One region of the Streptomyces sp. Je 1-369 genome, then DNA from elsewhere that is predicted to be linked to it. Evidence: riboswitches for the same ligand, from Rfam matches in the RefSeq annotation. Region 1 holds a riboswitch; the other holds the start of a gene.

Region 1 (11,724 bases):
CGACTTCGTCGACGACAGGACCCAGGGCAAGTACTCCAGCCAGGTCGACACCGCCCAGGACAAGCTCAAGGACCAGTTCGGCTCGGACCGGTCCCAGCAGGACCCGCCGCAGAGCTAGGCGGGCGGCGCATTCGAGCAAGGCGCGGGCCCCCGCCCCTCCGTAGGACAGGGAGGGGCGGGGGCCCGCTGCGCAGGACCTCGCGCCGCATGCGCTTCGACGGATGGATCGCGGGGCTCGGCACCGGTGCCGGAGTGCGCCTGGTCGTCGGATACTGGCCCGTGTCCCCGCTGGGACCCTTCGCCGACGTCATGGTGGAGCGCGCCGACGGCCACCGCGTGCTCCTCGCGCCGTCGCAACAGGTCGCGGAGTTCGTCTCCGCCACGTACCGCTTCGACGAGATCGTCATGTGTCCCGTGGCCGTCGAGGCTGGGCAGGGGCAGGGGCAGGGGCAGGGGCAGGGGCAGGGGCAGGGGCAGGGGCATAGGCAGGGGCAGTGGACCGTGACCGCGGGGCCGCTGCGGCTCGCTTTCCAACCCGGCCGGTCCACCGCGCTCGGCCGCCTGCTGCGCCTGGTCCCGGGCCGCCTGGCGAGCAGCCCCGGCTGGGCCGCCCTGTGCGACGTGCCGGCCCGCCTGCTGATGCCGGGCGTACGGACGCGCGGCAGCGCGGGCAGGGGGCGCAGAGAGTGGTACGCGGCCAGGGACCTGCGCACCATCACGTCGGCGCGCGCGTCGTGGGACGGGCGGGATCTGGGGGCACTCACCGCGGTGGAGCCCCCGGTCCGCTTCGGCTTCGGGTCCGTGCCCCGTCGGCCGTCCCTGACCCGCGTCGTCACCACGGTGGAAATCGTTACTACGGCAGAATTCGGCACCCCGCGGTAGAACTCGGCGCCGCGGCGGCAGTCGTCACCACCCATGGAACCCGCGGAACCCGCGGAACCCGCGACACCGAGCCCCACCCGACAGTCCGATTCACGACTTGTGCCCGCCACGCTCCCTCTGCCGCAGTTTGGCCTGAGTCCCCGGACGGAATGTGCTCGTACGAGCCGCCGGGGCGTCCGGCGCCGCAAGTCCCGCCCGGGAGGCCGTGGTCATGAACGTACGAGTCGGGGAGACCGGCCGAGGCGGTCGCACGGTCGTCCTGGGCGCGGGCATGGCCGGGATGCTGGCGGCCGCCGTCCTGGCGGGCCGGATGGACGAGGTGGTGCTCGTCGACCGGGACCGCATGCCGGAGACGGCAGGACCGCGCCGCGGGCTGCCGCAGGCCCGCCACGCGCACATGGTGATGTCGGGCGGCGCGAGCGTCATCGACGCCCTGCTGCCCGGCACCGTCGACGCCTGGGTGGCCGCGGGGGCGCGGAAGCTGGGAGTGACGGACGGCATCGTCGTGCTCGGGCCCCAGGGCTGGTTCCCGCGCAGGCCCGGCAGCAAGTTCCTCGTCTCCTGCACCCGGGACCTCCTCGACGCGGTGGTGCGCGCACGCGTCCTGGGTCTGCCGCAAGTGGCACTGCGGGAAGGCGCCGAGGCCGTGGAGCTCCTCGGCGACCTGCGCCGGGTCACCGGAGTGGCCGTGCGGGACATCGACAGCGGCACCGTGGAGAATCTGGAGGCGGACCTCGTCGTCGACGCCTCGGGCCGCGGCTCGCAGGCCTCCCGGCACCTCGCCAGGCTCGGAGTGCCCGCCGTCCAGGAAGAGGTCGTGGACGCCGGGCAGGTCTACGCCACCCGGCTGTTCCGCGCGCCGCCCGGCACGCAGGACTTCCCGCTCGTCAGCCTCCAGGCCGACCCGCGCGCCGGAACACCCGGCCGGGGCGCCACCCTGCTGCCCGTCGAGGGCGGCCGCTGGCTGGTCACCATCGCCGGCACCCGCGGCGGCGAACCCACCAGGGGCGCCGTCGACTTCGAGCCGTTCGCCCGCAGCCTGCGCGACCCTCTCGTGGCCGACCTGATCTCACGCGCCGAGCCACTGACCGACGTCCACCTCACCCGCAGCACCGTCAACCGACGCCGCCGCTTCGACCGGCTGCCCGCAGCGCCGGACGGGTTCGTCGCCCTGGGCGACGCGGTCGCCACCTTCAACCCCGTCTACGGCCAGGGCCTGTCGGTGGCCGCCCACAGCGCCGCCGCTCTGGACCGGGCCCTCGGCGAGCGCCCTGCCCGCCGCGAGGGATTCGCCCGGCACGTCCAGCGGTCCGTGGCCCGTGCGACGGGCGGCCCCTGGGACCTGGCCACCGGCGAGGACCTCAACTACCCCGACACCACGGGACCTCAACTCCCGGCCGCCGCACGCCTGTTGCGCGGATACACCCAGCGGATGATGCGCACCGCCACCGGTAACACGGCGGTCCTGCGCGCACTCACCGACCTCATGACCCTCTCCGCGCCCCTGACCTGCCTGGCCAGGCCGCAGGTGCTGCTCGGCGTCGCCCGGGGGCCGGGACGGGACGCCCAGACGGGGCCGTCCATCACACCCGAGGAGCTCGCGGTGTGCGGACTGAGCAGTACGCGACGCTGAGCGCGACCCCCCCCCAGCCATCCCAGCCGTCCCAGTCGTCTCAGCCATCTCAGCCGTCTCAGCCGTCCCGGCGTGACCACGCGCGCCCTCACACGTTCTCCATGTCTTCGAGACTTGACCGAGAACACGGATCTATTGACGTGACTCGTTCAGGAAATTTATGGTCCCTGGACCCTCGCAAGGCGAACCAGAGTGACGGAGAACAATGACGTACTCCCTCGGTGCGCGGCCGCGCGCCGCCCGACTGACCGCGGTGCTGCTGGCCGGAACCCTCGTCGCCTCGGTGCCGTCGGTCGCCGCGAAGGCGGCCCCGGACGGCGACACCACCCCCGCCGCGCACTGCCGCACGGGTGACGGCTGGACCCTCGGCACCACGACCCGGGCCGACGCGAAGGACACCCACCACGCCTTCGTCGGCAACGGCTACCTGGGGCAACGCGTACCGCCCAATGGTGCCGGATACACCGAAAGCGAGGCCAAGACGGGCTGGCCGCTCTTCACCCCGCGCTACGACGGCTCCTTCGTGTCCGGCCTCTACGCACACAACAAGAAGACCGCCGAGGACCGTCAGGCCGTCGCCGCCCTGCCCAACTGGACCGCCCTCACGGTCAGCACGGGCGGAGAGCACGGCGATACCTTCAACTCTTCTACGCCGTCCGGCCGCATCTCCGACTACCGCCAGTCGCTCCTCCTGCACTGCGGTGTCGTCCGTACGTCGCTGACCTGGACGGCCGCCGACGGCCGCCGCACCGACCTCGTCTACGAGGTGCTCGCCGACCGCACCAACCCGCACGTCGGTGCCGTGCGGATGAAGATGACGCCGCACTGGAGCGGCAGGGCCACCGTCACCGACATGCTGGACGGCCGCGGCGCCCGCCGCATCCAGCAGACCGGCGGCGGCGACCGGATTGGCGGACACCGTGACGGCTCCCGGACCGCGCCGAGCATGGACGTCGCCTTCCGCACGGACGGCACGAAGGTCGACGGCGCCGTCGCCTCCACGCTGCGCGCGGGCCACGGAGCGCACGGAGCCATGGCCCAACAGGCCGCGCGTGCCCAGGACCTGACGGCACGCCAGGGCTTCGCCCTGCCGGTCCGGCGCGGACAGTCGTACGACTTCACCAAGTACGTCGGCATCGATACGGGTCTGACCTCCCGTGCACCGCGCCGGGACGCCACCGCCACCTCGCAACGGGCCGCCGACCGCGGCTGGAAGACCATGCTGCGGTCGCACACCGCCGCGTGGGCCGAACTGTGGCGCGCCGACATCGAGGTGCGCGGGCAGCGCGAGATGCAGTCATGGGTGCGGTCAGCGCAGTACGGGCTGCTCGCCAACACCCGCGAAGGCGCCTCCAACAGCATCGCTCCCGCGGGCCTGACCAGCGACAATTATGCGGGTCTCGTCTTCTGGGACGCCGAGACCTGGATGTACCCGGGTCTGCTCGCCACTCGGCCCGAGCTCGCCAAGTCCGTGGTCGACTACCGCTACCGCACCCGCGCGGGCGCCCGCGAGAACGCCAGGAAGCTCGGCTACGAAGGGCTCTTCTACCCCTGGAACAGCGGTAGTTCGGGCAACCTCGGCAAGGAGTGCCACAGCGTCGATCCGCCGCACTGCCGCACCCAGATCCACCTCCAGTCCGACATCTCCCTCGCCACCTGGCAGTACTACCTGGCCACCAAGGACACGGACTGGCTGCGCGAGCGCGGTTACCCGGTCATGAAGGGCATCGCCGAGTTCTGGGCGGGCCGCGTCAGCCGCAACAAGGACGGCAGCTACTCGATCAAGGACACGGCCGGGCCCGACGAGTACAGCAACGGCGTCGACGACGCGGTCTTCACCAACGCGGGGGCCGTCACCGCCCTGCGCCACGCCACCCGCGCCGCCGAACTGGCCGGGGAGCGGGCACCCGCCAAGTGGAAGACCATCGCCGACCGCATCCGCATCCCGTACGACGAGGGACGCAAGGTCTTCCAGCAGTACGACGGTTACAAGGGCAGCACCATCAAGCAGGCCGACACGGTCCTCCTGATGTACCCGCTGGAGTGGAAGATGCCCGAGGGCGCGGCGGCCGCCACCCTCGACTACTACGCGCAGCGCACCGACCCGGACGGACCGGCCATGACGGACTCGGTGCACGCCATCGACGCCGCCGGGATCGGTGAGCCGGGCTGCTCCACGTACACCTACCTGGAGCGCTCCATCAAGCCGTTCGTCCGCGGCCCCTTCGCGCAGTTCTCGGAGGCCCGCGGCGACAAGGCGGGCGCCGAGGACCCCCTGTCGGGCTCGCCCGCGCACGACTTCCTCACCGGCAAGGGCGGCTTCCTGCAGACCTTCACCAACGGTCTGACCGGCATGCGGATGCGGGAGAGCAGCCTCCACCTCGACCCGATGCTGCCTCCGCAGCTCGACCCCGGCGTCACCCTGCGCGGCCTTTCCTGGCAGGGGCGCACGTACGACATCGAGATCGGCGCCCGCCGCACGACCGTGCGCCTCACCGACGGCGCGCCCATGACACTCGACACCCCGCAGGGCAAGCGGACGCTCGACAAGGGAGCCCCCGTCGTCCTGGAGACCCGCCGCCCCGACCTGACCCCCACGACCAACTTGGCCCGCTGCACCACCGCCAAGGCCTCCTCCGAGCAGCCCGGCATGTACGCGGGCGCCGCCCTCGACGGCAACTCGGCCACGGCCTGGGTCCCCGACGGCGCGAACGGCCGCCTCACGACGGACCTCACCAAGCCGGTGCGCGTCAAGAAGGTCACCCCCACCTGGAGCGACACCGAGCCGACCGCCCACAGCGTCGAGCTCTCCCTCGACGGGCGGAACTGGCACCGGATGGACGCGGACGACCCGCGGCTCGCGCGGTACGTGCGGGTGACGGTGCGCGGTGAGGAGGGGGCGAAGAAGCACCCGGGAGTCGCGGAACTGACGGTTGATTAGCTACCGAGTCAGATAGTTCTGTGGCGGCTCAGCTCCAGAACCCGACCAGGGCGGCGGCGAGTTCGTCGGGGGCCTCCTCGGCCATGTGGTGGCCGGATGCGACGGGGCCCCCGACCGGCGGGCCGGCCGCCCAGTCACGCCAGACGCCCAGCACGTCGCCGTAGAGATCCACCATGTCGTCGCGGGTGGCCCACAGCACCTGCAGAGGACACTCGATGCGCCGACCGGTCCGCCGGTCGGCGTCGTCGTGCTCCCGGTCGACGCCGAGGCCCGCCCGGTAGTCCTCGCACATGGCGTGCACGGTGGCCGGGTCGTGGATGGCGCGCCGGTAGTCCTCGTACGCGTCGGCACCCATCTGCTCGGGGCCGGCCCTGTACCAGGCGTCGGGGTCGGCGTCGATGACGCGTTCGGCGCACTTGTCGGTCTGGCCGAGGAAGAACCAGTGCCACCATCGCGCGGCGAACGTCGCGTCGCAGCGCCGCAGTGCCTCGCCGATGGGGACGGCGTCGAGGACGCTCAGGGCGGACACGGACTCCGGGTGGTCCAGGGTGAGGCGCGACGCCACGTACGCGCCCCGGTCGTGCCCCACCACGGCGAACCGTTCGTGCCCGAGTCCGCGCATCACCGCGAGGCAGTCACGTGCCATGGCGCGCTTGGAGTACGGACTGTGCCGCTCGTCGGTCGGCGGCTTCTCGGAGCCGCCGTAGCCCCGCAGGTCCGGGCAGACGACCGTATAGCCGGCCGTGACCAGCAGCGGGGCGACTCGATGCCACGTCACGTGGGTACGAGGGTGACCGTGCAGGAGCAGCACCGCGGGCCCGGCCCCTCCGTGCCGGACCCGCAGTCGCACGCCGTCGCCCTCGCACCACGTCAGCTCGAAGTCGTCGAACACATGGCCTCCTGTGCCTCAACCGGTGTCCCGGTCACCGTAGGGGGCGGACGGGTACCCGCCGGGAAGGAGTAGAAAGGACACATGGCCGAACCCGGGAAGTGTCGTGAGGACGTGGACGACGTCGAGGCGGTGACCCGAGCGGTCCTGACGGCGTCGAGGCTGCTCATCGCCGTGTCGGCGCGATCCCTGGCGCAGGTCGAGGAACGAGTGACGCTCCCTCAGTTCCGCATGCTCGTCGTCCTGTCGACGCGGGGCGCCACGAAACTGGTCACGCTCGCCGAGCATCTGCAGGTGGCGCCGTCGACCGCCATGCGGATGGTGGACCGGCTCATCGCGATGGGGCTGGCCGACCGGCAGGTGAACCCTCACGACCGGCGTGAGACGTCGCTCCAGGTCACCGAGGAGGGGCGGCGGACCGTCGAGACCGTCACCGCCCGGCGCCGGGAAGAGGTCACGGCCATCGTCGAACGGCTCGCTCCCGAGCAACGCGGGGCGCTGGTGGCGGCGTTGACCGCGTTCAACGAAGCAGGCGGTGAACCGCAGGTGGCGGACGCGGACGGCCGGACGCCACAGCCGCTCGGCTGGGCCGAGGCGACGGCCGGCCGCGGGGCCTGATCAGCGCCGGTGGCCCAGCGGACAGAGCGTCGTGCCCTCGTCGCCCGTCTCCTCGCGGCGCCAGTGCCGGGCGCAGTAGGGGACGTCGCACCGCGCGCAGAAACCCGCGTCCCCCTTGAGGCCTGCCGTGTGGACGCGGCCGAAGGTGCGCGGATAGCGGAAGGCTCTTCGGCAGCGGTCCGCGTCGTCGTCCGAAACGTTCTCACCCGCGCCGTTCGTGTATGCCTCGCTCTCCACGGTGAACCACCAGAGCGAGTGGTCTCTGGACGCGGCGTAGGCGGCCCGGCCCATCGCGTCCCAGCGCGGCATGCTCACGGGATGCGCGCCGGGAGGGGTGAACTCGAGGTGCGCGATATGTGCCTTGCACACGGCGCAGGCCACGTACAGGACGAACATGAGCGAGGGGACTTGTCTCATGAGGCGGGGCCTTGGGGGAGGCGCGGAGTACAGCTCGGGTGGACGCATCCTTGCACGGTGCAACGCGACGCAGAGCGCGAAGCGGCATGAGTGAGCGTTACGAGCCACAGGTGTGTACGGGTGTGTGCCGCGGCTCCGGTTCGAACCGCAGCGCCGCACACACCCGTCAGGACGTGCTCATCACACCCGTACGGGCGTGCTCGTCACACGCGTCAGGACGTGCTCGTCCCGATTTCCTCGCGGACCGTCCTGGCCGCCGCGACCAGGTTCTCCAGCGAGGAGCGGGTCTCCGGCCAACCACGCGTCTTCAGACCGCAGTCGGGGTTGACCCAGAGCCGTTCGGCGGGGATCGCTTCGAGTCCCTCGCGCAGCAGGGCGGCGGCCTCCTCGGCGCCGGGGACGCGCGGCGAGTGGATGTCGTACACGCCGGGGCCCGCCTCGCGCGGATAGCCGTGGGCGGCGAGCTCGCGGGCGACCTGCATGTGGGAGCGGGCGGCCTCCAGGCTGATGACGTCGGCGTCGAGGTCGTCGATGGCCTGGACGATGTCGCCGAACTCCGCGTAGCACATGTGGGTGTGGATCTGGGTGTCCGGCCGTACCCCGCTCGTGGTGAGGCGGAAGGACTCGGTGGCCCAGGCCAGATAGGCGGGGTGGTCGGCGGCGCGCAGGGGCAGCGTCTCGCGCAGGGCGGGCTCGTCGACCTGGATGACCGAAGTGCCCGCCGCCTCCAGGTCGTCGACCTCGTCGCGCAAGGCGAGGGCGACCTGGCGTGCGGTGTCGCCGAGCGGCTGGTCGTCACGGACGAAGGACCAGGCGAGCATGGTGACCGGGCCGGTGAGCATGCCCTTGACGGGACGGCCGGTCAGGGACTGCGCGTACGTCGTCCAGCGCACCGTCATCGGTTCGGGGCGGGAGATGTCACCGGCGAGGATCGGCGGGCGCACATAGCGGGTGCCGTACGACTGGACCCAGCCGTGCTGCGTGGCGAGGTAGCCGGTGAGCTGCTCGGCGAAGTACTGCACCATGTCGTTGCGCTCGGGCTCGCCGTGCACCAGGACGTCGATGCCCGTCTTCTCCTGGAACGAGATCACCTCCTGGATCTCGGCCTTGATGCGCTCCTCGTACCCGGCGCCGTCGATCCGCCCGGCCCGCAGGTCGGCGCGGGCCGTGCGCAGTTCACCGGTCTGCGGGAACGACCCGATGGTCGTCGTCGGCAGCAGCGGCAGGCCGAGCGCGGTGCGCTGGGCGGCGGCCCGCTCCGCATACGGCTGGGAGCGCCGTGCGTCGGCGTCCGTGACGGCGCCGGTGCGGGCGCGGACGGCCGGGTCGCGGGTGATGGGGGAGCCCGCCCGGGAGGCCAGGTCGGCGCGGTTCGCGGCGAGTTGGGTGGAGATCGTGTGGGTGCCGCGGGCCAGGCCGCGGGCGAGCGTCACGATCTCGCCCGTCTTCTGGCGGGCGAAGGCCAGCCAGCGCAGGATCTGTGGCTCGATGTCCCGTTCGAGGCCCGTGTCGATGGGGACGTGGAGGAGGGAGCAGGACGCGGCCACGTCGACCCGCTCGGCGAGGCCGAGCAGGGTGCCGAGGATGGCCAGGGACTTCTCCATATCGTTGACCCAGATGTTGCGGCCGTTGACGACACCGGCGACCAGACGCTTGCCGGGCAGTCCGCCCACGGAGGCCAGCGCTTCGAGGTTGGCGGCGGCCGCCCCGGTGAAGTCGAGGGCGAGACCCTCGACCGGAGCCTTGGCGAGTACGGGGAGTGCGTCGCCGAGCCGGTCGAAGTACGACGCGACGAGCAGCTTGGGCCGGTCGGTGAGGGCGCCGAGGTCACGGTAGGCGCGCTCGGCCGCGTTGAGGTCGGCGGCCGTGCGGTCCTGGACGAGGGCGGGCTCGTCCAGCTGGATCCATTCGGCGCCCGCCGCGCGCAGGTCGGCGAGGACCTCCGCGTACACGGGAAGCAGCCGGTCGAGGAGTGTCAGCGGGTCGAAGTCGGCGGCGACCCCGGGCGCGGGCTTGGCCAGCAGGAGGTACGTGACCGGCCCGACGAGCACGGGCCGCGCCGTCAGCCCCAGCGCACGGGCCTCCTTGAACTCGGCCACCTGCTTGGACGAGTCGGCGGTGAACACCGTGCCCGGACCCAACTCCGGTACCAGATAGTGATAGTTGGTGTCGAACCACTTCGTCATCTCGAGCGGCGCCACGTCCTGCGTGCCGCGCGCCATGGCGAAGTAGCCGTCGAGGGCGTCCGCGTCGGCCGCGGCGCGGTGCCGCTCCGGGATCGCGCCCACCATGACGGTGGTGTCCAGGACGTGGTCGTAGTACGAGAAGTCGCCGGTGGGGACTTCGCCCATGCCGGCGTCGGCGAGCTCGCGCCAGTTGGCGCGGCGGAGGTCGGCGGCGGCGGCGCGGAGGGCGTCGGCGGTGACGCGGCCCTTCCAGTAGCCCTCGACGGCCTTCTTCAGTTCACGGTTCGGGCCCTGGCGGGGGTAGCCGTACACGGTGGCCCGTGCTGCCGCGGCTGCGGTCCTGGTGGTCACGGAGATCTCCTTCGCGAGATGAATCCCTGAGATCCCGGCGACGGGACGAGAGCGCGAAGGGGTGACGCACCGGACGGCCCGGGTACGCGCGTCGGGCGCGGCCGTCCGTCAGATGTGTTCGCCGACCCGCCCACGAGGTCACCGGGATATCCGCGCACGAATGGTTCGGGCACGGACAGCGGGCAGGTCTTCGGACTCGCGGGCACGTCCTCCGGGGAGGACACCTACTGGCCGTCGCTTCCCAGGACCGTTCGTCGGTCCCAGTGCATGTGACGGCGGTCGTTCCCGCTCACCGCTGCGGGGCAGTCCCGGATTCCCACCGGGTTCCCTCTTGCGACGCTCCCGTCTGGCGGACGGGGCGAACCAGCTGCACTGATCACCTTACGGCGCCGTCCGCCGACGAGCCGGGCCGTGCCCGGCAATCGCAAGGTGAGGTGGAACACGTGCGCGATGTGCTTCGCACACGGGGCGGGCGGGAAGGCGGCACACTCCGCTGCCTCCCGCCCGTCCGCGCGGACGACCGCCCGCCCCCTCGGCGGGCGGCCGCCTCCGGGCCCCTCAGCCCAGGTCATCGGGTCGGTCGGGTGCGCTCACGCAGCAGGAAGTCCGTGCGGTGCCCGAAGGTCTTGATGAGGCTGAACAGGTAGTCCCAGCGACCGGCGTTGAGCCCCGAACTGTGCTCGCGGAGCTCGAAGAGGATCTCCTCCATCTGCACGGCGGCCGTGATCGTCTCGATGAGGACGGTGGCACGGACCGTTCCGCGGGGGATGCCCAAAAGCTCCTGCGCGGCGACGAAGACGTTGTTCCACAGGCGTGCCTCGTAGCGGTTCTCCAGCTTGGGCAGGTAGAAGTACGGGCCGTGACCCGCGTCGATCTGGCGCCGCGCGCAGTGGAAGAAGTACAGGCCGAAGTCGACGAGGGAGGCGGGCACGGGCTCGCCGTCGTACTCCAGGTGCTCCTCGGACAGGTGCCAGCCGCGCGGGCGGACCACGATCGTGGCGAGCCGGTCGCGGTCGGCGAGCCGGTACTCCTTGCCCTCGGGAGCGGTGAAGTCGATGCGCCGCTCGATGGCGTCCAGCAGGTTCAGCTGCCCGCCGATCACGTTGTCCCAGGTCGGAGAGGTGGCGTCCTCGAAGTCGGCCATCCACACCCGCGCCCCCGAGTTGAGCGCGTTGACCGTCATACGGCGGTCCGGCGGACCTGTGATCTCCACGCGGCGGTCGGTGAGGCCGGGGGCCGGAGGGGCGACGTGCCAGGTCGGGTCGTCGCGCACGGCGGAGGTGACGAGGGGGAAGTCGAGCGGCGTGCCCGCCGCGAGCCGCAGGGCCTGGCGGCGCCGTTCCTTCAGCAGCTCATCGCGCCGCTCGCCGAAGAGGGCGGCCAGTCGGCCGACGAAGTCCAGGGCGGCCGGGGTGAGGATCTCGTCGTGGCGGTGTCCGGGCGGGGAGGGTGGGGCGAGGACGCGGATGGGGCGGGTGAGGGTGTTGGCGGGCATGGGGGTCTCCTGGGGCGGGAGGGAGAGCGGAGGGGGTGAGCGGAGGAGGGGAGGCGGGGCGCGGGGGACGGCGGGTCGGCCGACCTCACGCCCCGCGTCGGCACGGGGTGTTGCCCTCGGCGGAGACCTAGTGGAACTGCTCCGCCTCCGTGGAGCCCGCCAGCGCGGTCGTGGAGGAGGCGGGGTTGACCGCGGTCGACACGAGGTCGAAGTAGCCGGTACCGACCTCGCGCTGGTGCCTGACCGCGGTGAAACCGTGTTCCTGCGCCGCGAACTCCCGCTCCTGGAGGTCGACGTACGCGGTCATGCCGT
Region 2 (11,724 bases), 7.8 Mb from region 1:
GACCCGCTGCGCTACGTCGCCCTCGGCGACAGCTACAGCGCCGGGTCGGGCGTGCTGCCCCTCGACCCCAAGGCCCCGCTCCTGTGCGCCCGCACCTCGCTGAACTACCCGCACCTGCTCGCCGCCTCCCTCGGCGCCCACCTCACCGACGTGACCTGCGGCGGCGCGCAGACCAAGCACTTCACCACGTCCCAGTACCCGGGCGTCGCCCCGCAGTTCGACGCGCTGAAGAGCGACACGGAGCTGGTGACGCTCACCATCGGCGGCAACGACAACAGCACCTTCATCAACGCGATCCTCGCCTGCGGCAGCGCGGGCATCCTCTCGGGCGGCAAGGGCAGCCCCTGCAAGGACCTCCACGGCGACAAGTTCAAGGACCAGATCGACGCGACGACCTACCCGGCGATCAAGAACTCGCTGAACCAGATCAGGGCGAAGTCACCGAAGGCGAAGGTCGCGATCCTCGGCTACCCGTGGATCACCCCCGCGAAGGCCGTACCGGGCTGCTTCGCCAAGATGCCCCTGGCCGACGGCGACGTGCCCTACCTGCGCGATCTCCAGGCGCACTTGAACGGCGCCGCGCAGCGGGCCGCGGCGGAGACCGGCACGGCGTACGTCGACATGGCCGCCGTGTCCGAGGCGCACGACGCGTGCCGGCCGGCGGGGCAGCGGTGGATCGAGCCGGTGCTCTTCGGCACGAACTTCGTTCCCGTGCACCCCAACGCCCTCGGCGAGGCCGGCATGGCGAAGCAGACGGCGGCGGCCCTGAAGCTGTCCTGACCTCTGCGATCATGGTCGGGTGAACGGGACAAAGTGGCGTACCAGCAAGAATCGCATCCTACGAGCCGGGACGGGCGGCACGCTGCTGCTCGCGCTGCTCGTCGGATGCTCGACCGCCGGATCCGGCACATCCGCCGGATCCGGCAAGGACGACGTGCGGCAGCCGCCCGTGAACGCGACCTTCGACTACCAGCTGGGCGGCCCGTACAAGCCGCCGTCGAAGGTCCGCGCCGTCTCACGCGACCGCACCGCCGACCCGGCCCCTGACCTCTACAACATCTGCTACGTCAACGCCTTCCAGGCCCAGCCCGGCAAGAAGGCGGCGCGCTGGTGGGAGCGCGAGCACGGCGATCTCGTCCTCCGCGACAAGAAGGGTCGGACGGTCGTCGACGAGGACTGGCAGGAGCCGCTCCTCGACATCTCCACCCCCAAGAAGCGCGAGGCGCTCGCCGAGATCGTCGGGGAGTGGATCGACGGCTGCGCGGAGGCGGGCTTCGACGCGGTGGAGCCCGACAACCTCGACTCCTACGAACGCTCCGACGGCCTGCTCACCACCGATGACGCGGCGGCCTTCGCCGAGCTCCTCGCCCGCCGCGCACACGACCAGGGCCTGGCCATCGCGCAGAAGAACACCACCGACCTGCTGGACCGGCGCGAGCGGATCGGCTTCGACTTCGCGGTGACCGAGGAGTGCGCCCACTACAAGGAGTGCCCCGACTTCACGTCCGCGTACGACGGGAAGGTCTTCGACATCGAGTACGTGACGAAGGACTTCGACGCCGCCTGCCGCACCTGGGGCAAGAAGCTGTCCGTCACCCTGCGCGACCGTGACGTCCGCCCGGCGGGCGAGGACGGATACGTGTACCGGCATTGCTGAGGAGCCGGGCCGGCGGTGAGAATGGCCCGAGTGCCGGGTGGTCATCCCGGCGAAGTGACGGAGGCGTTGCTCGTGGACACCGCGTACCAGCGGTGCGCCCGACCCTGCCCGCCCGATGCCGACCACTTCGCGCCGCCCACCGGCCGGCCCGCTCGGTCCGCGATGGGCGCTTCCCGCATGGGAGACCACCGTAGTGACCGAAGGCACCTCCTCCGGCCCGCCCTTGTCCGAAGCCCGTCCTCCTGTGCGGCTCACGCTCGTGTTGTCCGCGCACCACCTGCTCGTCTCCCTGGGCCTGTACACCGTGCTGCCGGTCCTGGCACTGGTGCTGAGCCGCACGGCGACCGGCGGGGTCGGGCATCCTGCTGATCAGCCGCCGCCTGTCGGGCAGGCGGTATCGGCCGACGATGATCGCGATCAACATCGCGGCCTCGGTGGGGCCCTTCCTGGCCATGGCCACCTATCACGGAGGCGACGCGCGACCGCTGTCACCTTTCTGTACGCCCAGCTCGCCTCTTCCCTGGTTCTGCTGTTCGCCGAGGAGATGGCGTCCGCGTCACTGCGGGCGGCACTGTTCGCCGCCCCCGCGGTGGGCATCGTGGTGTTGCAGTCCCCCGCCACCGCGGTGATGACGCGACTGATGCGCCGGGGCGTGCCGTCGTACGTCTTCGTGGGCGTGGCGGCGTGGGGCTTCGGCGGCGCGATGCTGGTGCTCGGTTCCGGCCTGGCCGCCGGGCCCGCCCTCGTCGTGGCCGTCGCCCTGTTCACGCTCGCCGAACCGTTCTTCCACGCCACCGTCAGTACCGCCTTCGCCGGGCTCGCGGTCGGGTCCCGCCTGGAGGTTTTCCACCTCCGGCAGATCTGCTGGACCGGCGGCGAGGCGCTGGGCGCGCTGTGCGGCGGGACGTTGTTCGTGCTGCTGCACCGTGCCGGTCACGGGCGCCTCTACTGGCTCGCTCTCGGCATCGGCTCGGTGATCACCGTCACGCCGCTCGTCCGTGACGGGTTCGCGGGGCAGCGCATAGCGTGCTGTATCCGGAGGACCCGCCCTTCGCGGAGCTCCCCCTCGATCTCGATCTCGACCTCGACCTGTACCACCACCGGAAGGAAAGCCGTGCCCACCCAGACACTGCAGATACCCACCGCGGACGGCCCGGCCGACGCCTTCGTCGCCTTTCCCGAGGGCGGCGAACGGCATCCCGGCGTGCTCATGTACCCGGACGCGTTCGGTCTGCGGCCGGAGCTGGAGAAGAAGGCCGTCGAGCTCGCCGGACACGGGTACCACGTGCTCGTCCCCAACCTCTACTACCGGCACGGCCCCGCGCCGGTGCTCGAACTCCCCGAGCACATCGGGGAGGAGGAGCGGCCCGCGGTCTTCGCCGAGGCGATGCCCCTGGTCAAGGCGCACACCACCGAGCGGATCCTGCGCGACGCGGAGGCCTACCTCACGTTCCTCACCGGGCGGCCCGAGGTCGGCGCGGGACCGGTCGCCGCCGTCGGCTACTGCCTGGGCGCCTCCCTGGCGATGCGCACCGCCACCGCCCACCCCGACCTGGTCGCCGCCGTCGCCGGATTCCACCCCGGCTTCCTGGTCACCGACGCGCCGGACAGCCCGCACCGCCTCGTCCACGACCTCACCGCCGAGGTCCACCTCGGCCTCGCCGAAGGAGACCTGACGCCCGAGGCGATCGACGAGCTCGGCAAGGCCTTCGACGCGGCCGGTGTCACCCACACCATCGAGACCTACGCGGGCACCGCCCACGGCTTCACGATGGCCGACACGGACGCCTTCGACGCCGCGGGTCTGCGACGCCACTGGGAACGGTTGCTGCCGCTGCTCGACCGCACTCTCAGGAAGGTCTGAGCCCCACCCGCCAGGGGGACATCAGACCTCGTCCGCCGCGGTCGCCGGTCTCGCCACCAGCGCCGCCAACTCCTCGGCCGTCCGCGGCCCTTCGCCCATGCCGGTCGGCAGGCCGTGGGCGCGCAGCAGTTCGCCGACCGCGATGCCCCACGGCAGGTGCAGCCCGGCCTGCGCGAGGAGGTCGCGGCGCCCCAGCATCTCCGCCGCCGGTCCTGTCCGTACGCCGGAGGGAGTGAGCAGCGCCGCGTCGTCGGCCCAGCGCAGGGCCAGGTCCACGTCGTGGGTCGCCATGACGACGGTCGTGCCCGCGTCCAGCAGTCCTTGCAGGGTGTCGAGGAGGCGCTCCTGGCCGTCGGGGTCGAGTCCGGCGGTCGGCTCGTCGAGGATGAGGACGCGGGGGCGCATCGCGACGGCTCCGGCGATCGCGGTCCGCTTCCGCTGCCCGTAGGAGAGCAGGTGGGTGGGCCGGTCGGCGAGCGGGGTGATGTCGAGGGCGGCGAGCGCCTCGGCCACCCGTGCCCGGACTTCCGGGTCGGGCAGGCCGAGGTTGAGCGGGCCGAACGACACGTCCTGCTCGACCGATGCGGCGAACAGCTGGTCGTCGGGGTCCTGGACGACCAGCTGCACGGTGGTGCGCAGCCGGGTCAGGCCCTTGCGGTCGTACGTGACCGGGGTCCCCGCGAGGGTCAGGCTCCCCTCGGCGGGGCGCAGTCCGCCGCTGAGCAGGCGCATGAGGGTGGTCTTGCCGCTGCCGTTGCGCCCGAGCAGGGCGAGCGCGCGCCCGTCGACGACGTCGAAGTCCAGGCCGCTGAGGACGGTGGGCCCGTCCTCGTACGCGTACGCCGCCGCGTGGAGGGCGACCACGGACGCGTGCGGTCCTGCGGGAGCGTCCGGCTCGCGAAGAGCCCTCGGCTCGCTCATGGGAGGAACCTTTCCAGTACGAGGGTGAGGGCCACCAGGCCCACGAGAAGTGCCGCGCCCGCGGCGATGAAGGGGCGCGAGACGCGGGCCTCGGGCACGAGTACGCGCAGGGTGCCGTCGTAGCCGCGCCCGGCGAGGCCTGCTTGCAAGCGGCTCGCCCGGTCGAAGGCGCGTACGAACGCGGTGGCGCCGAGACCGGCGAGGGAGCGCCAGGTGGCGGCGCGGGTGGTGTGGCCGAGGCGCGCGGCCTGCGCCTGCCGGATGCGGCTCATGGAGTCCAGGAGCAGGAAGCTCATCCGGTACGTGACGAGTGCCACGTCCACGACCGGCGCGGGCACGCCCGCCTTCACCAGGCGCGGGAGCAGGTCCGACATCGGGGTGGTGAAGGCGAAGAGCAGCACGCCGAGCGAGGCGGCTGAGGTCCGCAGGAGCAGTCCGCCGGCGCGCGCCGGACCGCCCTCCGCGAACGTCACGAACCCGTCGGGGCCGCCCACTTGGACGAGCAGGGTGAGGGCGCCGGTGACGCAGAAGCCGAGTGGCACGCGGTAGGCGCGCCACAGTTTGCGGGGCGGCACACCCGCGGGGCCGAGCAGCAGGACGAGCGCGGCGGCCAGGACCAGGGCGGCGCCCGGCCAGGGCGGCAGCGAGATGGCGAGGACGGTGAGGCCGAGTCCGAGCACGGCCTTGTCCACGGGGTGCCGGCGGCGCCAGCGACTGCTGTGCGCCGCCGCGTCGATGGGCAGCACGCCGGATCAGACCTGCTCGGTCTCGGCCCGGCTTCTGTCCGCGTCGGCCGGATCCCCGGCGGGCTCGGCCCGGCGCTCCGTGCGCGCCTGCTCCGCGCGTGCCTGCTCCGCGCCCTGCTCAATGCCCAGCTCCGCGCCCTGCTTGCGGCCCTTGCGGAGCCCGAAGTAGTAGGCGAGGACTCCCGCGCCGAGGGCCGCCTGGAGGGCGAAGAGCGCCGACTCGACCTCGCCGGACGGGGGCTCGTACAGCGGCGAGAACCACGGCTCGTAGTCCGGCTCGATCTCGGTGATCGCCGTCTCGGCCTGGGCGTCGGCCCCGGCGAACGGCTCCTCCTCGTCGTCGCCGAGCCCGAGCGCGATGGGCAGCACGGCGAGTGCGGCCACGATGAGGAGCAGCAGGGTGTTGATCTTCGCGTTACGGCTCATCAGGCGCTGGCCCCCGTCTGCGTCTCGGTCGACTTGGTCGTCTCGGTCGGCTGCTTGCGCTGCAAGAGCACGCCGAGGCGGGTGAGTTCGCCCTTGCTCGACTGCACGAGCAGCCGCATCACCAGGACGGTGAGCAGGCCCTCGCTGACCGCGAGCGGGATCTGCGTGACGGCGAAGATGCCGCCGAACTTGCCCAGGGCGCCCAGGAAGCCGCTGCTGGGGTCGGGGAACGCCAGGGCCAGCTGGACGCTGGTGACGCAGTACGTGGACAGGTCGGCGACGAACGCGCCGAAGAACACGGCGACCATGAGCGGCACGTCGTACCGCTTCAGGAGCCGGTAGACGGCGTAGCCCGCCCAGGGCCCGACGATCGCCATGGAGAAGACGTTGGCGCCCAGGGTGGTGAGCCCGCCGTGGGCGAGCAGCAGCGCCTGGAAGAGCAGGGTGATGGTTCCGAGCACCGTCATGATCGGCGGGCGGAACAGGATCGCCCCGAGCCCGGTCCCCGTCGGGTGCGAGCAACTGCCCGTCACGGAGGGGATCTTCAGGGCGGAAAGGACAAAGGTGAAGGCCCCGGAGGCGCCGAGGAGCAGCGTGCTCTCCGGGTGTTCCTTGACTTCACGGGTCAGGGAGCGGACTCCGTGGACGACGAACGGCGCGGACGCTACGCCCCAGGCGATCGCGTGCGCCGGTGGGAGGAAACCCTCGGCTATGTGCATGGCTCGGCAGACCCTCTCCAGCACCTCGTGGATGGACAACGCGCCTTGGCCGGTCTCCTGGCTGACGGGTCGTACCGACCGGACTCCGCCTTCCCGGGTACGTGCGTACCCAGTGGCTGCCGCGAGGGCTGGAGCCGGACTTCCCGATCACAGTGGCGAGGGCCGCACCGGCATCACACCGGATTTCCCGTTCACCAAGGCGTGGTGACATTAGTGCGCATCAGACGTGCTGACAACTTGCGGGCGGGTCGCGGCGGTGGCACGCGCGAGCGCGCATACCACCGCGTACGCCCCTGTTCAGCGGCTGTGACGGGCCGGAGGAAGTGCCGGTGTACGCGTCCGGGGCGCCATTCGGTGCGGCGCCACGCGGTTCGGCCCCCGGAAAGAGTGACGGGGTGTCGGTGGATGGCCCAGGCGTGATTGGGCGTACCGGCGCGGGAGGTACGTGTGCGGCTGCCGCCCCGCCACGAATGGAGACGCCTTGAAGGCAGCATCGAGAGTCCGGGCCGACCGTCGCACTCGCATCGGCGCGACAGTGCTCGCGCTGGCCGCCACGGCCTCGCTCACCGTGGGAGCCCCCTCGTACGCGAGCGCCCACTCCCCCGAGGACACCCCGGCCCCTCGGACCACCTCGCCCTTCACCGGGCAGTCGGCACCGCAGAACCCGGTGCTCGCCGTGAAGTTCGACAACGCGCGCCACGCCCGGCCACACACCGGTCTCGACCGGGCGGACCTCGTCTACGTGGAGAAGGTCGAGGGCGGCATGAGCCGCCTGATGGGCGTGTACTCCAGCAAACTTCCGAAGGCCGTCGGACCGGTGCGCAGTGCCCGCGAGTCGGACATCGAGCTCCTGCGCCAGTTCGGGCGTCCTGCCCTCGCGTACTCCGGGGTGCGCAGCGCCCTGCAGAAGGTGCTGCGGAACTCGCCGCTGCACGCACGCTCGCAGGGCCGGGTGCCCGGCGCGTACTTCCGGCACGGCGGGCGGCCCGCCCCGCACAACCTCTTCGTCCACCCCGAGGCCCTGCTGCGTTCGGCTCCGCGGGCCGACCGCCCGGCCGACGTCGGCTTCCGCTTCGGCCCGGCTCCGGCGGGCGGCGCGCGCACCGCCGCGCGGACCGTCAGGTACGCCGCCGCGAGCCACACCTTCCGCTGGTCGCGGCGGCAGGGCCGCTGGCTCGCGTCCTTCGACGGCGCCCCGGCCCGCGGCACGTCGGGGCGGCAGCTCGGCGCCCGCACCATCGTGATCCAGTACGTGAACATGCGTCCGTCGCGCTTCAAGGACGTCAACGGCGCGGCGACGCCGTACATCGAGACGGTCGGCCGCGGCAGGGCGACGGTGCTGCGCGACGGCAAGCGGTACGCGACGCGCTGGCAGCGTCCCACGGCCGACGGCGGCACCACGTTCACCCGGCCGAACGGCGAGCCGATGCCCTTCGCGCCCGGCCAGGTCTGGATGGTCTACGCGGACCGCCGCTGAGCCCCTCCGCCACAACCTCCGGGAACGACCGAGCGGGCCGGTCGGGGCACTCCCCCACGTGTGGGGTGTCCCGGCCGGCCCGCTCAGCGGGTGCCGCGGTGTGTCAGCGGCCCACAGGGGCCAGCTCCCGGTCCGTCTCGGCGTCGGGCGTCCCGGTGTCGCCGAGGTTCCTGTGGAGCTTCTCGCCCTCCACGTCCACGTTCGGCAGCACCTTGTCCAGCCAGCGCGGCAGCCACCAGGCGGACTTGCCGAGCAGCGCGAGGACGGCGGGCACGATCGCCATGCGGACCACGAAGGCGTCGAAGAGGACGGCGATGGCGAGACCGAAGCCCATCATCTTGATCATGTCGTCGTTCTCCATGATGAAGCCGGAGAAGACGCTGATCATGATGATCGCGGCCGCGGCCACGACCCGTCCGCCGTGGGTGAAGCCGGTCACGACCGACTCGCCGGGGCGCGCCCCGTGGACGTACGCCTCGCGCATCCGGGTCACGAGGAAGACCTCGTAGTCCATCGCCAGGCCGAAGACCACACCGATCATGAAGATCGGCATCATGCTCATGATCGGGCCCGGCTGGTCGACGCCCACGATGTCGGCGAGCCAGCCCCACTGGAAGACCGCGACCACGGCGCCGAGCGCGGCTGCCACCGAGAGCAGGAAGCCGAGCGCCGCCTTGAGCGGGACCAGAACGGAGCGGAACACCAGCATCAGGAGCAGGAAGGCGAGTCCGACGACCAGGCCGAGGTAGGGCAGGAGCGCGTCGTCGAGCGTCTGCGAGAAGTCGATGGTCATCGCGGTCTGGCCGGTGACCAGGATCTCGGAGCCGGTGTCGGCGCCGATGCCGTCGGCGGTCGAGCGGATCGACTTGACCAGTTCCTCGGTCTCGTGGTCGCTCGGGCCCGTCTTGGGGATGACGTTCAGGATCGCGGTGTCGCCGGCCTTGTTGGCCTGGGCGGGCGTCACGGCGACGACGCCGTCGATCTTGGCGATGGAGTCACCGACGGTCTTGGCCGCGCCGGCGACGTCGGCGTCCTTGCTGACCGTGATCATCAGCGGGCCGTTGAACCCGGCGCCGAAGGACTGGGACAGCATGTCGTACGCCTTGCGCTGCGTCGTGTCCGGCGCCGACGTGCCCTCGTCGGGCAGACCGAGCTCCAGGCTTGCGGCCGGTACTGCCACGGCGCCGAGGCCGACGACGGCGACCAGGAGCACGGAGAGCGGGTGGCGCAGGACGAAGCGCGCCCAGCGGGTGCCGAGCTTCGGCTTGGCGTTCGGGTCGGACAGTTCGCTCGCGGACTTCTTGCGGTCCTTGCGGCGCAGCACCTTGCGGCCCGCGAAGCCGAGCAGCGCGGGGATCATGGTGAGCGCGATGAGGACGGCGATGACGACGGTGGCCGCGGCGGCCAGACCCATCTTGGTGAGGATCGGGATGTTGACGATCGCGAGGCCCGACAGGGCGACGACCACGGTGAGGCCGGCGAAGACGACGGCGGATCCCGCGGTTCCGGTGGCCCGGCCCGCGGCTTCCTCCGGTTCGCGGCCCTCGGCTATCTCCGCTCGGTAGCGGGAGACGATGAAGAGGGCGTAGTCGATGCCGACGGCGAGGCCGATCATCATCGCGAGCGTGGAGGTCGTGGCGGAGAGGTCGAGGGTGCTGCCGAGTGCCGCGATGCCGGAGATGCCGATGCCGACACCGATGATCGCGGTGAGGAGCGGCATGCCCGCGGCGACCAGCGAGCCGAAGGTCAGGATGAGGACGACCGCGGAGATGGCGATGCCGATGAGTTCGGCGCTGCCGCCCATCTCCTGCTCGGCCATGACGGCGTCGCCGCCGGTCTCGACCGTGAAGCCCGCGTCGCGGGTCTCGTCGGTCGCCTCGGTCAGCGCGTCCCTGGCCTCGTCGGTGAGTTCGGTGGCGGTGACCTTGTAGGTGACCGAGGCGTAGGCGGTGGTGCCGTCCTTGCTGACGGCGTCGGCCTCGTAGGGGTCGTCGACGCTCGACACCTGCGGGCCCTTGCCTATGGTGTCGACGAGGCGGTCGACCTGGCTCTTCTGCTGCCCCTCGGTGAGCTTCTCGCCCTTGGGGGCGCGGATGACGACGCGGGCGCTCGCTCCGTCGGCGCTGGCGTCGGGGAAGTGCTCCTCGAGGCGGTCGAAGGCCTTCTGCGACTCCGTTCCCGGCATGGAGAAGGAGTCTTCGGGCGGGGCGGGAGCCGCCGAGGAGGCGAAGATGGCCCCCGCCAGGGCCACGACCCACAGCAGCGCCACGTAACGGCGCCGCCGGAAGGCGAGGCGGCCTAGTTTGTACAGGAACGTAGCCACGGCGAAGGGGACTCCCGTCGGGTTCGGCAGGCACGGACAACCCTCTGCCGGTGCGATCGCCGCACGTCAGGGGGTCCAGCAGGATTTCCCCTCAATCTTCACCGCCCTTTGAGGTCAACAAGTCCGCCTGCGAGCCGGACTATCGGCCCACGGTCGCTGTACTGCGTCGCGCGAAGTGTCATCCCCTGGGAGGAGAGCGGATCTCCCTTTCTAGGCCACAGGGTGCAGTCACGTGTCAACGGTTTCTTCATCATTGGCGCGGAACATTCGACTCCCCTTACGCCGCGCCGCAGCTCGCCCCCTATACCTGCACCACGCACGCATATGCGCCGCGAGGCGACGGATACAGCCGTTGGCCGGATTTCGCCGTTGTCGCACGCCGGGACCCGCGCCGCTTCACCGTTTGAGTGCCGCCGCGCCGTCGGCCGCCTGCTCGCCCGCCCTGGCGCGGGCCACCGCGGCGCGCGCCCCCTCCCCCAGTTCGTCGGCCAGGCGGGCCTGGGCCAGCCAGTTGTACGGGCAGACCGGGCGCAGGTTGATGCGCTCGCTCAGGAGGGTGCGGGACAGCTCGTGGCGGCCGGCGCGCAGGGCGGCCTCCAGCAGGGTCTTGTGCACGGCGTCGCGCTGGGCATGACTTCCGCCGTACTCCCCCAGGCGGTGCCGTACGGGGAGCAGGAGTTCCACGGCCCGGTCGTAGTGGTGTTCTCCGTAGGCGATCAGTGCGCGGCACACGGGCAGCCCGATGTCCGCGGTCATGGCGTGGTTGGACACGCCGGAGCCGCTGCACGCGACATACCGCTCGCGCGCGCGGACCAGGCGTTCGGCGTCGGCGGTGCGGCCCGCGCCGACGTACGCCATGACCGCGTGCGCGTCGTTGAAGGCGTAGTACGGGCCGTCGTGGCGGGCGGCCCAGGCGTCGGCGAGCGGCCCCCACCGGCCCCCCGCGTCCTGCCCGGCCAGCCGCAGCCGCCACAGGAGGGCGGCCGCGTCCAGGAGCTCCATCGCCGCACCCGTCGACTCCGCGTGGTGCAGTGCGGCGTCGTAGATCTCCAGGACGCGCGGGATGTCGCCCGCCTCCAGGGCGTAGAGGCAGTAGTGCCACCAGTTGTGCACGTTCAGGTAGTTGCCGGTCGCCCAGTCCGCGGTGCGGGCGTCGAGGTAGCGGATGCCGTCGGCGAACCGGCCCTGCATCTCGTAGGTGTGCACCACGGCGTGGATGCCCCACACGTCGTGCGGTCGGCGCTCGACGGCGGCGAGGCCGATCTCCCGCGCCTGCTCGTAGTGGCACGACTCCTCGAGACCGAAGGCGTACATGCCGAGGACGGGGCCGTACTGCGGGTCCGACGCGTCCCAGGCGGACAGGGCGCCGCCGATGCGGTCGCGCAGGCGCGCGGCGTTGCCGGTGAAGAAGTCGATCTGGTGGCCGACGGCCAGGGCGAGCACGTCGCGCGGATACTCCACGGAGAGCTCGCCGAGCACCCGGCCCGCCTGGTGGAGGTCGCCCCGGAGCCAGGAGGTGGCGGCGGCGACGTGCATGCGCTCGCGCGGTGTCATCTCGCCCCGGTGCACGTGTTCCTTGAAGCGCTCGAAC

The links. Region 1 has a riboswitch for cobalamin ahead of metE (5-methyltetrahydropteroyltriglutamate--homocysteine S-methyltransferase). Riboswitches for the same ligand answer to the same signal wherever they lie in the genome.
Positions count from the first base shown of each region.
Region 2: another riboswitch for cobalamin. It lies ahead of NOO62_RS02295 (energy-coupling factor ABC transporter permease); the one in region 1 lies ahead of metE (5-methyltetrahydropteroyltriglutamate--homocysteine S-methyltransferase).

Region 1 is NZ_CP101750.1:8,260,966-8,272,689, forward strand. Features, by position in the region: gene NOO62_RS36490 (antitoxin) at 1-118, shown strand, start outside; gene NOO62_RS36495 (hypothetical protein) at 208-882, shown strand; gene NOO62_RS36500 (pyridine nucleotide-disulfide oxidoreductase) at 1,094-2,515, shown strand; gene NOO62_RS36505 (discoidin domain-containing protein) at 2,721-5,456, shown strand; gene NOO62_RS36510 (alpha/beta fold hydrolase) at 5,485-6,348, opposite strand; gene NOO62_RS36515 (MarR family winged helix-turn-helix transcriptional regulator) at 6,430-6,963, shown strand; gene NOO62_RS36520 (hypothetical protein) at 6,964-7,380, opposite strand; gene metE (5-methyltetrahydropteroyltriglutamate--homocysteine S-methyltransferase) at 7,593-9,917, opposite strand; cobalamin riboswitch at 10,081-10,300, opposite strand; partial or broken gene NOO62_RS36530 (malate synthase) at 10,492-11,412, opposite strand; gene aceA (isocitrate lyase) at 11,540-11,724, opposite strand, start outside.
Region 2 is NZ_CP101750.1:495,803-507,526, forward strand. Features, by position in the region: gene NOO62_RS02265 (SGNH/GDSL hydrolase family protein) at 1-780, shown strand, start outside; gene NOO62_RS02270 (endo alpha-1,4 polygalactosaminidase) at 800-1,657, shown strand; gene NOO62_RS02275 (dienelactone hydrolase family protein) at 2,772-3,521, shown strand; gene NOO62_RS02280 (energy-coupling factor ABC transporter ATP-binding protein) at 3,543-4,442, opposite strand; gene cbiQ (cobalt ECF transporter T component CbiQ) at 4,439-5,188, opposite strand; gene NOO62_RS02290 (energy-coupling factor ABC transporter substrate-binding protein) at 5,195-5,614, opposite strand; gene NOO62_RS02295 (energy-coupling factor ABC transporter permease) at 5,614-6,333, opposite strand; cobalamin riboswitch at 6,363-6,547, opposite strand; gene NOO62_RS02300 (DUF3048 domain-containing protein) at 6,815-7,810, shown strand; gene NOO62_RS02305 (MMPL family transporter) at 7,914-10,133, opposite strand; gene NOO62_RS02310 (tetratricopeptide repeat protein) at 10,530-11,724, opposite strand, start outside.